Linked DNA regions of Actomonas aquatica. The protein of the gene in region 1 interacts with the protein of each later gene in a pairwise test. Links are inferred from orthologs where the notes say so. Each region holds a gene or a part of one and is shown on either strand. Other genes may lie near its edges.

Region 1 (7,473 bases):
AACGTCCGCTCGGCCATCGAAACCCTGCCCATCGAACCGGGTGACGTGTTGCTCATGATGGGCACCGACCAAGCCATCGATCGCCTGCGCAACAGCGATGACCTCATGCTGTTTGATCGCGCCCGCACGCCGGCCAAATCAGCCAGCGGTAAAATCGCCCTCGTCATCGGCGTGATCGCCGCCGTCATCGCCGCCGCCACCTTCGGCATCGCGCCCATCGAAGTCGCCGCCGTTACCGGCTGCGTCGTGCTGCTCGTCGCCGGCGTGCTCAAGTCCAAGGAGGCCTACGCCGCCGTGGAGTGGAACCTCATCTTCCTGATCTTCGGCATGCTGGGCATGGGCCTCGCCCTCGAACGCACCGGCGCCGCGTCTTGGCTCGCCACTCACCTCGTCGATGGCGTCAACGGGCTCGCGCCGCTGGACTACCGTCCGCTCGTGGCCTTGGGCGCGATCTACCTCACCACCATGGTGCTGACCGAGATCCTCTCCAACAACGCCATCGCCGCCCTTATGGCGCCCATCGCGTTGCGCGTCGCCGCCGAAATGGGCGTGGATGCCCGCCCCTTCATCGTGGCCGTCACCTTCGCCGCCTCCGCCGCGTTTTCGACGCCCATCGGGTATCAGACCAACACCTACGTGTATGGCGTCGGTGGCTACCGCTTCACCGACTTCCTCAAAATTGGTCTGCCCATGAACGCGCTGTGTTTTGGCATGGCGCTCACGGTCGTGCCGATCATCTGGCCCTTCCACGGCTGAGCCGGTCCGCCGCCCAACGTCACCGCTTTACTCCGCCAGCGGCGTCCACTGCGCAAAGGTCGCCGCCTGACCGCAGGCCGCCCCCGTGGCGTCGCTCACATTCCAGACCGTGGCTTGCTCGATCCAAAAGCGGCGCCCCGTCGCGGAAATGCGCACACCGCGATAGTCATCGATGAAACCGTGGCTGCTCACCCGCTCCAGCAGTTGGGCCCGCTCCTCTCGGCTCACTGGCTCGGCCGAAAAACGTGACGGCAACTGCGTGATCTCCGCCCAGCTCATCTCAAACACGCACTGCGCGGTGAGATTGGCGTAGTTAAAAACCGGATCGACCTCGGTGCCATGCGACAGCACCACAAACGGCGCCCGATACAAAGCCTCCGCAATCGCCGCGGGTGAGGCCTCTGCTTCCGCAGCGTCGAGCGAGAGCAACTCCCGCCCGGTCAGCTGCCGAAAGCTGGAGCGCAGCAACGCGACATGGTCGGCCAAATAGGCGTTGGCGGCGGAGGGTTCGGACATCACAGCGCATAGTTTACAGATGGAAACGCTGTCGGGCGTAAAGCCCGACCCACCCTAGGAAAGTAACTCATTTGTGGGTCGGGCTTTACGCCCGACATCCGGTCCGGCGGCACATCATGTCAATTTTGTCCCTCCCCCCAAAAGCAGAGTCCCGGCTCCCGGCCATTTGCAGACCGAGAGCCGGGACCGGCTTGGGGTTAGGAAGCCCGATTCCGCTGGGGCGAAACCGGGGATGTTTAAATTAGATCAGCTGTTGATGAGGTCGTCCAGCGAATCACTGTCCGTATTCACATCGGCGAAAAGCCAAGTGGACAGGTAACGCTCCGAGCAGGACGGGATGATCGCCACGATCGTCTTGCCGGCGTTTTCCGGCTTCTTGGCCAGCTCCAAAGCCGCCCAGGTGATGGCGCCCGAGGAGATGCCGATCGGGATACCGTCGAGCTGCGACACTTCCTTGGAGATCGGACCGGAGTCTTCCTCCTTCACCGTGATGACCTCGTCGTAAACCTTGGTGTTGAGCACGTCGGGCACGAAGCCGGCACCGATGCCCTGCAGCTTGTGCGGGCCCGGGTTGCCACCGGACAATACCGGCGAAGAGGCCGGCTCGACTGCGATGACTTTCACGTCGGCCTTCTTCTCCTTCAGCACTTCGCCGACACCGGTGATGGTGCCGCCGGTGCCGATGCCCGCGACCACGAAGTCGACCGCACCATCGGTGTCATTCCAGATTTCCTCGGCGGTGGTGCGACGGTGCACGGCCGGGTTGGACGGGTTGGCAAACTGTTGCAGGATAACCGCATTCGGGATCTGCGCGGCGAGCTCCTCCGCCTTGGCGATGGCGCCCTTCATGCCCTTCGGCCCCTCGGTGAGGATGAGACGCGCGCCCAGCACCTTGAGGAGTTTGCGGCGCTCCATGCTCATGGTCTCCGGCATGGTAAGGATGAGCTTCAGGCCCTTGGCTGCGGCCACGAAGGCCAGCGCGATACCCGTGTTACCCGAGGTCGGCTCGATGAGCACGGTGTTCTCGTTGATCTTACCGCTCTTGAGCGCGTCATCGATCATCGCGAAACCGATGCGGTCCTTCACCGAGGAGAGCGGGTTGAAAAACTCGAGTTTGAGGAGGACGTCGGCCACCGCGCCGTGCTTCTGGGCCGTGCGGTTGAGACGCACGAGGGGCGTGTTGCCGATGGTTTCAGTGATGTCGTTGTGGATACGGGCCATGGTAGGGGGAGGTTTAAATTAGAATTAAATTACTAAACTTACTCATGATTCATTGTCTAACGAATTTTGCGAAATCCCTGCAGTTCACGAAACAGCGATCTCGGATCCGCGCAAATCCGCCTCCGTGTAACGGCCATCGGGGAAAAGTCGGACATGCCGAAACACCACCCAGGCCGCCTCGCCCGCGCGCAGGTCGAGCTCGGCGAGACGCCCGCGCGACAGCTCGGCCTCAAAGGCCTCGCCGGTGTCGAGTCGACGCAACACCACCCGCCCCGTGCTGCCGGCGGCGAAGATGTGCAGCACCTTGACCGGCAGCGCGTGGGTGCCGGCTGCATCGGCGCCGCGGCGGATATCCACGTCGTGCGGTCGCACGTAGAGCGTGTCCGCGCCGGCGGGCCGCGGGCCGACCGACACGCCCGCCGCCAGCCGATTCACGTTGCCGAGGAACTCGATCACAAAGGGCGACGCCGGCTGGTCGTAAACGGTCTGCGGGGCGCCCACCTGTTCGATACGGGCGTTGTTCATGACGACCACCTCGTCGGCGATCTCCAGCGCCTCCTCCTGGTCGTGGGTCACGAAGAGCGTCGTGAGGTTCACCTCCTCGTGGAATTGCCGCAACCAGCGCCGCAGTTCCTTGCGCACCTTGGCGTCGAGCGCGCCAAACGGCTCGTCGAGCAGCAATACCTTGGGCTCGATGGCGAGCGCCCGCGCCAAGGCCACCCGCTGACGTTGCCCGCCCGAGAGCTGCGTCGGCAGGCGCTGCGCCAATCCGTCGAGTTGCACGAGTTGCAAGAGCCGCTGCACCCGATCGCGGACCTCCGCCCGCGACGGCCGCTCGCGCCGGGGCCGCACCGAAAGGCCAAAGGCGACATTCTCAAACACCGTGAGGTGCCGAAACAGCGCGTAGTGCTGAAACACAAAACCGATGCCGCGCTCGCCCGGCCCGAGTGCCGTGACGTCCTGTCCGTCGAGGCACACCGCCCCGCTGCCGGGATCGGCAAACTCCAGACCGGCGATGATGCGCAACAGGGTCGTCTTGCCCGATCCCGAGGGACCGAGCAACGCGGTGAGCTGGCCCGGCTTCACGCTGAGCGAGACGTCGTCCAACGCGGTGTAGGCGCCGAATGTTTTGCGGAGGTGGGTGACTTCGATACTCATGGGAGGAGGCGTTCAGGGATTCACGGATTGGGAGCGATGCCGCCACTCGACCAGGCCCTTCAGGGCGAGCGACACGAGCGCCAGCAGAGTAAGCAACGAGGCCACCGCAAAGGCGGCCTGCAGGTTGTATTCGTTGTAGAGGATCTCGACGTGCAGCGGCATGGTATTGGTCTCGCCGCGAATGTGTCCTGAGACCACGGATACGGCGCCAAACTCGCCCATCGCCCGCGCGTTGCACAGGATCACGCCGTAGAGCAGGCCCCAGCGGATGTTGGGCAGCGTCACCCGCCAAAACGTCTGCCAGCCGCTCGCGCCGAGCGTGAGCGCCGCGAGTTCCTCATCGCTCCCCTGCGCCTGCATGAGCGGGATGAGCTCCCGCGCCACAAACGGAAAGGTCACGAAGACGGTGGCGAGCACAATGCCGGGCACCGCAAAGATGATCTGGATGTCGTGCTCAACCAGCCACGGGCCGATCCAGCCGTGCAGCCCGAACATGAGCACGTAGACGAGGCCGGAGATCACCGGCGAAACGGCAAACGGCAGGTCGATGAGCGTGATGAGCAGGCTCTTGCCCGGAAACTCAAACTTGGTCACCGCCCACGCCGCACACACGCCGAAGACGAGATTGAGCGGCACCGCGATGGCCGCCGCAGTCAGCGTGAGCCGGATCGCCGCCAGGGCGTCGGGATCAAGAAAACTTTCCCAGTAGGCTCCGAGGCCCAGCCGCAGTGCTTCGGAGAACACGATCAACAGCGGGAGCAGCAGGAACAGCGCGATGAAGACGAGCGTGGTGCCGAGCAGCGACCAGCGCAGCCAGCGAGGATCCTGCAGCGCCGGTCGCCGCTGGGCGGTCGCGGGGCTCGCCGCCATTCGGGTTACAAGTGAGGTTGCCATAACAGATAGAGGAGGAGGAACGGGGAACGACGGTTCAGCGGCCCTGGCGACGCGCCCAGGCCTGGAGGAGGTTGATCGCGAGCAGCAGCGCGAAGGACAGCAGCAGCATGGCCACAGCGAGCGCGGTCGCGCCGGCGGTATCGTATTGCTCGAGTTTGGTGATGATGAGCAGCGGCGTGATCTCGGTCTTCATCGGCATGTTGCCCGCGATGAAAACGACCGAGCCGTATTCGCCGACCGCCCGGGCGAAGGCCAAGGCAAAGCCCGTGAGGATGGCCGGCCGCAGCGCCGGCAGCACGACCCGTCGCAGGGTTTGCGCGCGGGTGGCACCGAGGCTGGCGGCGGCTTCCTCCAACTCCGGCTCGAGCTCTTCGAGCACCGGTTGCACGGTGCGAATGACAAAGGGCAGGCCGATGAACGTCAGCGCAACGCCGACCCCGGTGGCGGTGTAGGCCACCGGAATCCCGAGCTGCGCCAGCGGCGCGCCCAGCCAACCGTTGGGCGCATAGAGCGTGGTCAACGCGATACCGGCGACCGCCGTCGGCAGCGCAAACGGCAGGTCGACCAAGGCGTCCACCAGGCGCCGGCCCGGGAAGGGGTAACGCACCAGCACCCACGCCGCGATCACGCCGAAGACGACATTAAGCGCGGCGGCCACCAGCGCCGCTCCGAAGCTGAGCCGATACGAGGCCACGACCCGCGGCGAGCTGATCGCCGCCCAGAAATCGGCCCAGCCCAGCCCGGCTGATTGCAGGAAAGTTGCCGACAGCGGGATGAGCACGATCAGGCTCAGGTAAGCGACGGTGAATCCCAGCGTGAGCCGAAAGCCCGGCAGGATCCGCCGCGTGGACAGCGTGGGTGCGGCGGTGCTCATGGCAGGTAGATCTGGTCAAACACCCCACCATCGGCGAAGTGCGTGCGTTGCGCGTTCTGCCAACCGCCAAAGGCCTCATCGACCGTGACGAGTTGCACCGCCGGGAACCGCGCCACGTCGGCCGCATCGGCCTGTTCGGGATGGAGCGGACGATAGTAGTGCTTGGCCGCGATGCGTTGCCCGACGGGCGAGTAGAGGTATTCGAGGTAGGCCTCGGCGACCGCGCGCACGCCTTTGCGCTCGGCGTTGGCATCGACCAGGGTCACCGGCGGCTGGGCCAGGATGCTCAGTGAAGGCACGACGATTTCAAACTCGCCCTGCCCCAGCTCGTTGAGGGCGAGAAAGGCTTCGTTTTCCCAAGAGAGAAACACGTCACCGATGCCCCGCTGGGTGAAGGTGATGGTCGCCCCACGCGCGCCGCTGTCGAGCACCGGCACGTTTTTGAACAGGCGGGCCACGAAGTCGCGCGCGGCGTCGGCACTGCCGTAACGGGATTCTGCATACGCCCAGGCGGCGAGGTAGTTCCAGCGTGCGCCGCCGCTGGTCTTGGGATTGGGTGTGATCACGGCGACGCCCGGTTTCACGAGGTCGTCCCAATCTTTGATGCCGAGCGGGTTTCCTTTGCGCACCAGAAACACGATCGTCGAGGTGTAGGGCGCACTGCCGTTGGGCAGGCGAGCCTGCCAATCGGCGGGCAGCTTGCCGGTGCGCGCCGCGATTTCGTCGATGTCGTAGGCCAGCGCCAGCGTCACCACATCGGCGGCCAGGCCGTCGATGACGGCACGCGCCTGTTTGCCGGCGCCTCCATGGGACTGGCGCACGCGCACCGTGTCGCCGGTGAGCGCCTTCCAGTGTGCGGCAAAGGCCTGGTTGAACTCCACGTAGAGTTCGCGCGTCGGGTCGTAGGAGACGTTGAGGAGTTCGACCGTTTTGGCCGAGAGCGCGGGCAGCAGGGCCGCCGCGAGCAGGATCGAGAGGAGCGTTTTCATGGTTCGGAAGAGGGAGGGTTCAGGCGGGTTCAGAAATCGATTTGCAGACGGGAGAGGATGACCTGCTCGTCGGCGCGGGCGGTGCCGGCACCGGAGAACGACGTGGTTTCCCAGTTGAGGCCAATGAGCAGGTTGTCGGTGAGCACCCAGTTGGCGGCGGCGCCCCAGGCGGTGGCGTTTTGCACCGAGCCGGTTCGGGCGAAGCGTTCCGTCGCGTCGCCGGCAAAGGCCGCCTCGTCGCCACGCAGGGTGTGGAAGCGCAGACCGAGTTCGAGTCCGCCCCATTGTCCCTGAGCCGGGTCAAACGGGCGCGCCGGGCGGAAGCCGCCGTAGGATGCGGACTCGCCGGTCACCACCCAGCCGAACTGCGCGGTCCAGGCATCGGTGTCGATCGTCTGTGCGGGACCGAGGCGGCTCACGTCGTAGGACGAGCGCACCCACTCGGTGAGAAAGCCAAACGGCCCAGCGTAGTAGGACAGAAAGGCGTTCAGCCGCGTGCGGTCGCCGTCGATGGTCACGCCGTCCGCGTAGCGGAAGAAGGTGTTGCGCCCCGAGGTGCGGTAGCGAATGCGGCGGTCCCGATCGGCGTCGGCGATCGTCACCTGCTCGGTGCCCGTCTGCGCCGCCAGACCGAGCGTCAGTCCGGCCAAGGGATGGTCCTTGGACGGGCGAAAGGGTTGGAGCGCGAGCCGGGCCTCGAGATCGAAGTCCCCGGAACTCAGGTTCGCGTTGGCCGACAGATCCGTGTCGTCGAGCGCCCCCGAGGTGACGCCCAGCGACCAATCCAGCACGCCGCCGCTCGTGGCGTGCCATTGCAGGCCGAGATCGCGCGTGGCGGTGAGGGTCGACGGCAGGCCGCGCTCCAGAAAGAGCGTTTTTGAAAACGACTGCAGGCGCTCGTAGCCCACCGCTGTCTTGATTTTCCCGATACGCACGAAGCTGTGCGGCGTCACCTGCACGTCGCCCCAGGCATCGAGGATGCGGACGGTGCCGGCGAGCTCGGGCATGAAGCGCCACTTGAGCGGGCCGGCCTGGCCCTCGACGACTGGACGCACGCGCCGCAGC
Region 2 (7,395 bases), 620 kb from region 1 along the record:
TTCGTCGCCGCCCTCGCCACCGCCGGCATCTACACCGACATGAACCTGCTCGTGTCGCGCCAGTTTTACCCCAACGACGGTTTCCCCGCCGCCGTGGCCGAACTCGAATGGAAGGAGCAACAGTGTCTCAGCTTCTTCAACGACCACATGCTCACCCTCCAGCAGGAATACGCCCGCAACCTGCTGACCGCCCCCAACCCGCACCGCGCCAACACGCCCCTCGTCGCCGACCCCGCCGTCGCCTTCGTCGAAATCCTCAACGAATACGGCTTCCTCCAAGCCTGGCACGACGGCACCCTCGACGCCCTCCCCTCCGTATTCGCCGACCAACTACGCGACCACTGGAACGCTTGGCTCGCCACCCGCTACGCCGACACCGCTGCCCTCCTCACCGGCTGGAACGCCGTCAACGAACCGCTCGGTCCCCAACTCCTCGCCAATGCCGACTTCGCCGCCGGCGCCGCCAGCTGGAACTTCGAGCAACACGACTCCGCCGTCGCCACCACCACCGCCGCTTCCACCTTCACCGGCAACACCCCCGCCCTGCGCATTTCCGTCACCACCGCCGGCTCCGCCGCCTGGCACGTCCAGCTCAACCAAGCCGGCAACGCCCTCTCCGCCGGCCAGATCTACACCGCTTCCTTCTGGGCCCGCTCGAACGACGGCTTCCCCCTCAACGGCGTCATCGGCCGCGCCGGCGGTGACTACGCCGCCCTCTACCCGATCGGTAGCGCCACCCTCACCGCCGACTGGCAGGAATTCTCCGCCACCTTCGTCGCCACCGCCGACGAACCCGCCGTGCGCCTCAACTTCAACGGCTTCGGCAACCGCACCGGCTCCGTCGAAATCGCCGCCGTCTCCTTCACCACCGGCGGCTCCGCCGGCAGCCTGCCCGACGGCGTATCCCTCGAGGCCGCCAACATCCCGGCCCTGCTCAAAACCGGCGGCTCCGCCACCGTCGCCCAACAAACCGACTGGTTCCGCTACCTCATCGCCAGCGAGCAGACCTACTGGGATACCATGTATTCATTTATCAAGGACGAGCTCGGCTACCCCGGCATCGTCTTCGGGACCATCGTCGCCAACAGCCCCGCCGGCAATCAAGCCCGCCTCGACGCCGTCGACTCCCATTTTTACTGGGAGCACCCCGTCTTTCCCAACGTCGCCTGGGATCAGTCCGATTGGTATATCGACAACACCTCCGCGGTGAACACCACCACCAGTCACGTCGGCGCTTTCGCCCGCCAACGCGTCGCCGGGAAACCCTTCTTCAACACCGAATACCAGCACCCCGCCCCCAGCCACTACCGCGCCGAGGGCCCACTCATTCCCGCCGCCTACGGCGCCTTCCAGGACTGGGACGGTTTCTGGTTCTTCGACTACGGCGCCGGCGCCTGGGATCGCGGCTACGTCGACGGCTTCTTCGCCATGGACACCGACCCGGCCAAGATGGCCAATGTCCTGCTCGCCGCGCACCTCTTCCGCCGCGGCGACGTCAGCCCCGCCAACTCCCACGTCACCATCGGCTTCGACGCCGACGCCCAACTTCAAGCCACCCTCGCCGGTCGCGCCTGGGCCGTCGGTGACGGCCACCACCTCGGCCTCTCCCCGCGCCACGGTTTTGAATCCCGCGTCGCCCTCGATGTGAACGCCCCCTTCACCGGCGTGCCCGCCGCCCCCACCGCCGACGTGCTCACCGCCGATACCGGCCAGCTCATCTGGGACAACGCCATCGCCGACCGCGGCGTCGTCACCGTCGACACTCCGCGCACCAAAGCGCTCTGGGGGTTCGCCGAGGGCCGCAGCTTCGACCTCGATGGCTGGGTCTTCACTCCCGGCGACACTCGTCTCGATTGGCTCACCGCCGGCGTCACCACCGTATCCGGCGATTCCCTACAATCCTCCCTCGGCTTCACCGCCCTCGTCATCCTCACCGGCGAGCAAATGAACACCGGCCAACAATGGACCGATGCCACCCAAACCTCCCTCGGCACCAATTGGGGCAGCGCGCCCGTTCTCGTCGAAACCGTCCCCCTCACCCTCGACATTCCCCACCCCGCCAGCCGCGTCAGTGCCTGGGCGCTCGATCCCACCGGCAACCGCACCACCGCACTCACCGTCACGGCCACCTCCACCGGCGCACGCCTAACCTTCGGCTCCGCCGCCGATACGCTTTGGTATGAACTCCAGGTCGCCGCCGATCCCACCGTCGCCGCGCCCACCATCGAACTCCACCCCAACGCCCGCCTGCTCGCCCCCGGCGCCGACACCACCCTCAGCGTCGACGTCACCGGCACACCGCCGCTCACTTACCAATGGTCCCACAGCGGCGTGCCGATCCCCGGAGCCACCGCCGCCCCCCTCACGCTCACCAACGTCTCGGGCGCCGACGCCGGCCGCTACACCGCCACCATCACCAACACCCAAGGCACCGCCACCAGCCGCGCCGCCACCGTCGTCGTCGACGCCACCCCGCCCGCCTTCACCGGCCTGTCCAACCTCTCCACCCGCACCGGCACCGGCGCCGGCGCCAACGCCCTCTCCTCCGGCTTCGTGCTCTCCGGCTCCAGCTCCAAATTCGTTCTCCTGCGCGCCGTCGGCCCCGGACTCGCCCCATTCGGCCTCACCACCTTCCTGCCCGATCCGACCCTCGAACTCTACGAACGCGTCGGCAACGACAGCGTCCTGCGCCACTCCAACGACGATTGGGACGCCACCACCGTCACCGCCGCCGCGTCCTCCGTCGGGGCCTTTGCCCTCACGCCCGACAGCGCCGACTCAGCCCTGCGCGTCGACCTCACCGCCGGCGTCTACAGCGCCCTCACGCCCAACCCCACCAACGACGCCAAACTCATCCTCTTCGAACTCTACGACCTCGCCAACGGCGCCACCGGCCCGCGCGTCGTCAACCTCTCCAGCCGCGGCTTCGTCGGCACCGGCACCGACCTGCTCATCGCCGGCTTCGTCATCCCGGGCACCGTGCCGCGCCGCCTGCTCATCCGCGCCATCGGCCCCACCCTCGGCAGCTTCGGCGTCGCCGGCACCCTCGCCGATCCCGTGCTCGAAGTCGGCCAACTCGACGCCAACCAAACCTTCCAACGCCTCGCCCTCAACGACGACTGGTTCCGCGCCGCCAACGCCGCCGAACTCGACACCACCATGGACCAACTCGGCGCCTTCCCGCTCGGCCCCGCCGCCAAAGACGCCGCCGCCATCGTCGAACTCGAACCCGGCCCCTACAGCGCCCTCATCCGCGGCGCCGCCGACACCACCGGCATCGCCCTCGTCGAAATCTACGCCATCGACTGATCGCCCCCGCCCGCCTCCCCACGCCCGCGCCCCGCTCCCCCAGCGCCCATCCCCTCGCCAAGTTGTCACCTATTAGGTGACAAGATTTTCAGCCCCACATTCGAACCCACCCTTATCACTCAGCACTTTACATAACCCCAAATGTAAAAGTGTCACCTAATGGGTGACAACTTGGTGCAGTCTCGCCGGGGTTTGGGGTCTTGCCGGTGGCGTCACTTCGGCGCCTGCCTCATCCGGCACGCGGGCCCGCCGCTTGCGCTTTTTTCCGTGTCTTCCGTTTGATCCGTCGGCACCTTCTGCCTCCCCTTTTTTACCCATGTCCGACGAGCTCGCCCAACAAGTCACCACGATCGCCCAACAAGCCCGCGCCGCTTCCTACGCGTTGGCCACGGCTCCGACCGCGCAGAAAAACGCCGCGCTCGAACACCTCGCCACCCTCCTGCCGGCCGCCTCCGAGCGCCTCATCGCGGCCAATAAACTCGACCTCGACGCCGCCGAAGCCAATGGCCTCACAGCCGCCCAGATCGATCGCCTCACCCTCACACCCGAGCGCCTCGACCACCTCGCCGAATCCGTGCGCCAAGTCGCCGCCCTCCCCGATCCCGTCGGCGCCGCCCTCGAAACCACCACCCGCCCCAACGGCCTCGTCATCGAGAAGCGCCGCGTGCCCATCGGCGTGATCGGCATCATCTACGAGGCCCGCCCCAACGTCACCATCGACTGCGCCATCCTCTGCCTCAAATCCGGCAACGCCGCCATCCTCCGCGGCGGCAAGGAGATCTTCCACACCAACACCGCCTTCGCCGCCTTGCTCGCCGAAGCCCTCGCCGCGGCCGACCTCCCCGCCGAGGCCATCCAACTCATTCCCACCACCGACCGCGCCGCGCTCAACACCTTGCTGAAGCTCGACGAGCTCATCCACTGCATCATCCCCCGCGGCGGTGAGGGCCTCATCCGCTTCGTCGCCCAAAACAGCACCATCCCGGTCATCAAACACTACACCGGCGTCTGCTGCATCTACCTCGATAAAGCCGCCGACCCGACGCTCGCTTCCGCCATCACGGTCAACGCCAAAACCCAGCGCCCCGGCGTCTGCAACGCCGCCGAACAACTCCTCGTGCACGCCGACGTTGCCGCCACGCTCCTCCCCCAGGTCGCCAGCGCGCTCATCGAAGCCGGCGTCGAACTGGTCGCCGATGGCCGCGCCGCCGCCATCCTCAGCACCGCCAATCTTCCCCACGGCATTGCCTCCGACGAGGACCTGCGAGCCGAGTTCCTCGCCCTCAAGATGGCCGTGCGCATCGTCGATTCCGTCGACGACGCCATCGCCCAAATCAACCGCGACAGCTCCGGCCACAGCGAATCGATCATCACGACCGACGCCGCCACCGCCGCCCGCTTCCAAGCCGCCGTCGACAGCTCCGCCGTCTTCTGGAACGCCTCCACCCGCTTCAACGACGGCTTCGAGTTCGGCTTCGGCGCCGAGATCGGCATCAGCACCGATCGCCTCCACGCCCGCGGCCCCATGGGCCTGCCCGAGCTCTGCTCCTACAAATACGTCGTCACCGGCACCGGCCAAACCCGCGGCTAATCACCACTCGCTTCTGTGGGTCGGGCTTTACGCCCGACAGCCGCCCTCGCCCCCCCGTGCCAATCTCCAGCGCCTTCACCGACCAAGTCATCTGGATCACCGGCGCCTCCTCCGGCATCGGGGCCGCGCTCGCCCGCGCCCTCGCCGCCGCTGGTGCGCAACTCGTCCTCTCCGCCCGCCGCGAACCCGAGCTGCAGGCCCTCGCCGCCACCGTCCCCGGCGGCCCGGAGCGCCACCTTGTCCTCCCGCTCGATCTCACCGCAACCGGCACCTTCCCCGCCGCCGTTGAAACCGTGCTCGCGCGCTTCGGCCACCTCGATCGCCTCATCAACAACGGCGGACTCGGCCAGCGTGGCGACGCTGCCGACACGCCGCTCGAAGTCGATCGCCGCATCATGGAGGTGAACTACTTCGGCCAAGTCGGCCTCACCAAAGCCGTGCTCCCCCACCTCACGACCCGCGGGGCCGGTCACATCGTGGTCGTGAGCAGCGTCGTCGGCTACGTTGCGACCCCACACCGCTCGGCTTACGCGGCCTCCAAACACGCCCTCCACGGCTTCTACAACGCTCTGCGCGCCGAGCTGCACCCCACCGGCGTGCGGGTGAGCATCGTTTGCCCGGGCTACGTGCGCACGGAGATCAGCCTGCATGCCCTCGACTCCAGCGGCGGCCGCCATGCCCGCATGGACAAGAATCAGGCCCGCGCCATGAGCGCCGACACCTTCGCCGCCCGCCTCCTGCCGCAACTCGCTGCCCACAAGGAGGAAATCCTCATCGGCGGCCGCGAAATCTACGCCGTTTACCTGCAACGCTTCCTCCCCCGCCTCGTCTCCCGGGTCTTGCGCCGAAGCCCAAAACGATAAGGTTATGGCCCGAGCTCGCACACCGTCGCTCCGCGTATTTTGAACCAAATCCGCTCAATCCGGTCCTACCAACCATGTCCCTTGCCCGCTTCACCTTGATTGCCTTGCTCACCACCACCAGTGCCGCGATCACCACGGCGCAGGATGACACCTCGGATCGCAAACGCGGCATTTCCAGCAACCTCGCCTCGGCGCTCGCCGACACCATGCCGAAGTTCAACCCGCCTCCGCCCAAGGAGGAGAAGGAAGAGGACGACGGCGTCGACGAGGACCTCATGCTCAAGCCCAAGAACGGCATCGTCCGCCTCCCGCAGGTGGTCGTGGAAGGTCAACGTCCCCCGGTCTTCACCGAACGCGAAGTCCACACCGACAAGGGCCTCGCCGATATCGCCGTGAAACGTTATTTTTCGGACACCTCGCAGGCGTTGAACAAATTTAACATCCCCTTCCTCACCATGACCCAGGAAGAGCTGGCCATGATGATGTGGCAGGAAGACGAACGCCTCCGCCTCCTCGACGAGATCAACGACCAGTCCGCAAACGCCTCCTTTATGGGCGACGAGGAGAAAGCCGAAGAACTCAAGGAACTGGCCCACGACACCCTCGGCCGCCAGGACTACCTGCCCACCCCGACCGCCATCCGCACCTCCGGACGGAACTGAGCCTCGTCCCATGCGCCCCCGGCTCCCAACGCTAAGCCTCCCCAGGTAGCTGCGTTGGAGCAAAGCGACAACGTGGCCTCGCCTACCCGGCTCCTTACCGCCGTCCTCTTACTCGCGACACTCGCCACCACCACCCTCCCCGCCCAAGAGCCACCACCTTCCCGGCGCGCCCTTTCCTCGGAAATCTCCGACGCCCTCACCGCTTCGCTGCCAAAATACAATCCGCCCGCCAAACCCGCGGAGGGCACCGACGCCGACGCCACCGCCGCCGACACCGATCCCTGGGCCGACCTCCCCAAACCCAAAAACGGCATCGTCCGCCTCCCCCGGGTCGTCGTGGAAGGCAACCGTCCGCCCATTTTCAGCGAACGCGAAATCCACACCCGCCAAGGCCTCGCCGACCTCGCGGTAAAGCGCTACTTCAAGAGCGACACCCTGCTCGCCCTCAACCGCTTCACCCTGCCCCTCGTCGGCATGGGCAAGGAAGCCTTCGCCATGCTGCTCTACGACCAGGACGAGCGCCTGCGCCTGCTCTCCGAATACGGCGCCGACGCCGACCTCCTCGACGCCCTCGGCGAAACCACCCGCGCCACCGAGCTCCGCGACCTGCTCAACGACACCCTCAGTCACGAGCCCCTCTTCCTCAGCTCCGCCCGCACGCCCTTCCGCGACGCCCGCGGACAATAGGACCAAAATGTAGCAGCGGCCGTCTCGGCCGCTCCCCCCCTCGGCAGTCCAGCTCTCAGCCATCAGCTTTCAGCTCCCAGCCACCAGAGCCCAGCCCCCATCCCCTAGTCCCCAGCGAGCAACTCCGTCGCGATCGCCTCCCACTCGCGCTCCAGCGACACACCCGCCTCCTGCGCCGGTTTGCCTGCCCGCGCATACCAATACCCGGCATTGCCGATGTCGCCCTCCTTGCGGTGCAGGTAGGCATGCACCCAATCCCCCGCCGGACTGCCCACCCTCTGCG

Evidence for each region. The genes of interacting proteins can lie anywhere in the genome.
Region 2: the proteins of K1X11_RS22355 (region 1) and K1X11_RS19985 interact in binary tests that used the Escherichia coli proteins (3 or more experiments, as listed by UniProt). The link is inferred for Actomonas aquatica from one-to-one orthologs.

The regions. Positions count from the first base shown.
Region 1 is NZ_CP139781.1:5,843,130-5,850,602, reverse strand. The notes cover bases 1,615-4,570. They hold K1X11_RS22355 (sulfate/molybdate ABC transporter ATP-binding protein), read right to left. Parts: upstream 3,652-4,570; coding sequence 2,578-3,651; downstream 1,615-2,577. Other genes in these bases: cysW (sulfate ABC transporter permease subunit CysW), read right to left, coding at 3,664-4,545; cysK (cysteine synthase A), read right to left, coding at 1,615-2,493. Outside these bases: K1X11_RS22370 (SLC13 family permease), read left to right, coding at 1-756; K1X11_RS22365 (MEKHLA domain-containing protein), read right to left, coding at 784-1,272; more of cysK, read right to left, coding at 1,519-1,614; sulfate ABC transporter permease subunit CysT, read right to left, coding at 4,580-5,419; K1X11_RS22340 (sulfate ABC transporter substrate-binding protein), read right to left, coding at 5,416-6,408; K1X11_RS22335 (OprO/OprP family phosphate-selective porin), read right to left, coding at 6,438-7,473. UniProt on the Escherichia coli protein: Part of the ABC transporter complex CysAWTP involved in sulfate/thiosulfate import. Responsible for energy coupling to the transport system.
Region 2 is NZ_CP139781.1:5,228,186-5,235,580, reverse strand. Bases 2,885-5,762 are described here. They hold K1X11_RS19985 (glutamate-5-semialdehyde dehydrogenase), read left to right. Parts: upstream 2,885-3,625; coding sequence 3,626-4,900; downstream 4,901-5,762. Other genes in these bases: K1X11_RS19980 (SDR family oxidoreductase), read left to right, coding at 4,957-5,762; K1X11_RS19990 (carbohydrate binding domain-containing protein), read left to right, coding at 2,885-3,309. Outside these bases: more of K1X11_RS19990, read left to right, coding at 1-2,884; more of K1X11_RS19980, read left to right, coding at 5,763-5,763; K1X11_RS19975 (hypothetical protein), read left to right, coding at 5,838-6,425; K1X11_RS19970 (hypothetical protein), read left to right, coding at 6,498-7,112; K1X11_RS19965 (hypothetical protein), read right to left, coding at 7,217-7,395. UniProt on the Escherichia coli protein: Catalyzes the NADPH-dependent reduction of L-glutamate 5-phosphate into L-glutamate 5-semialdehyde and phosphate. The product spontaneously undergoes cyclization to form 1-pyrroline-5-carboxylate.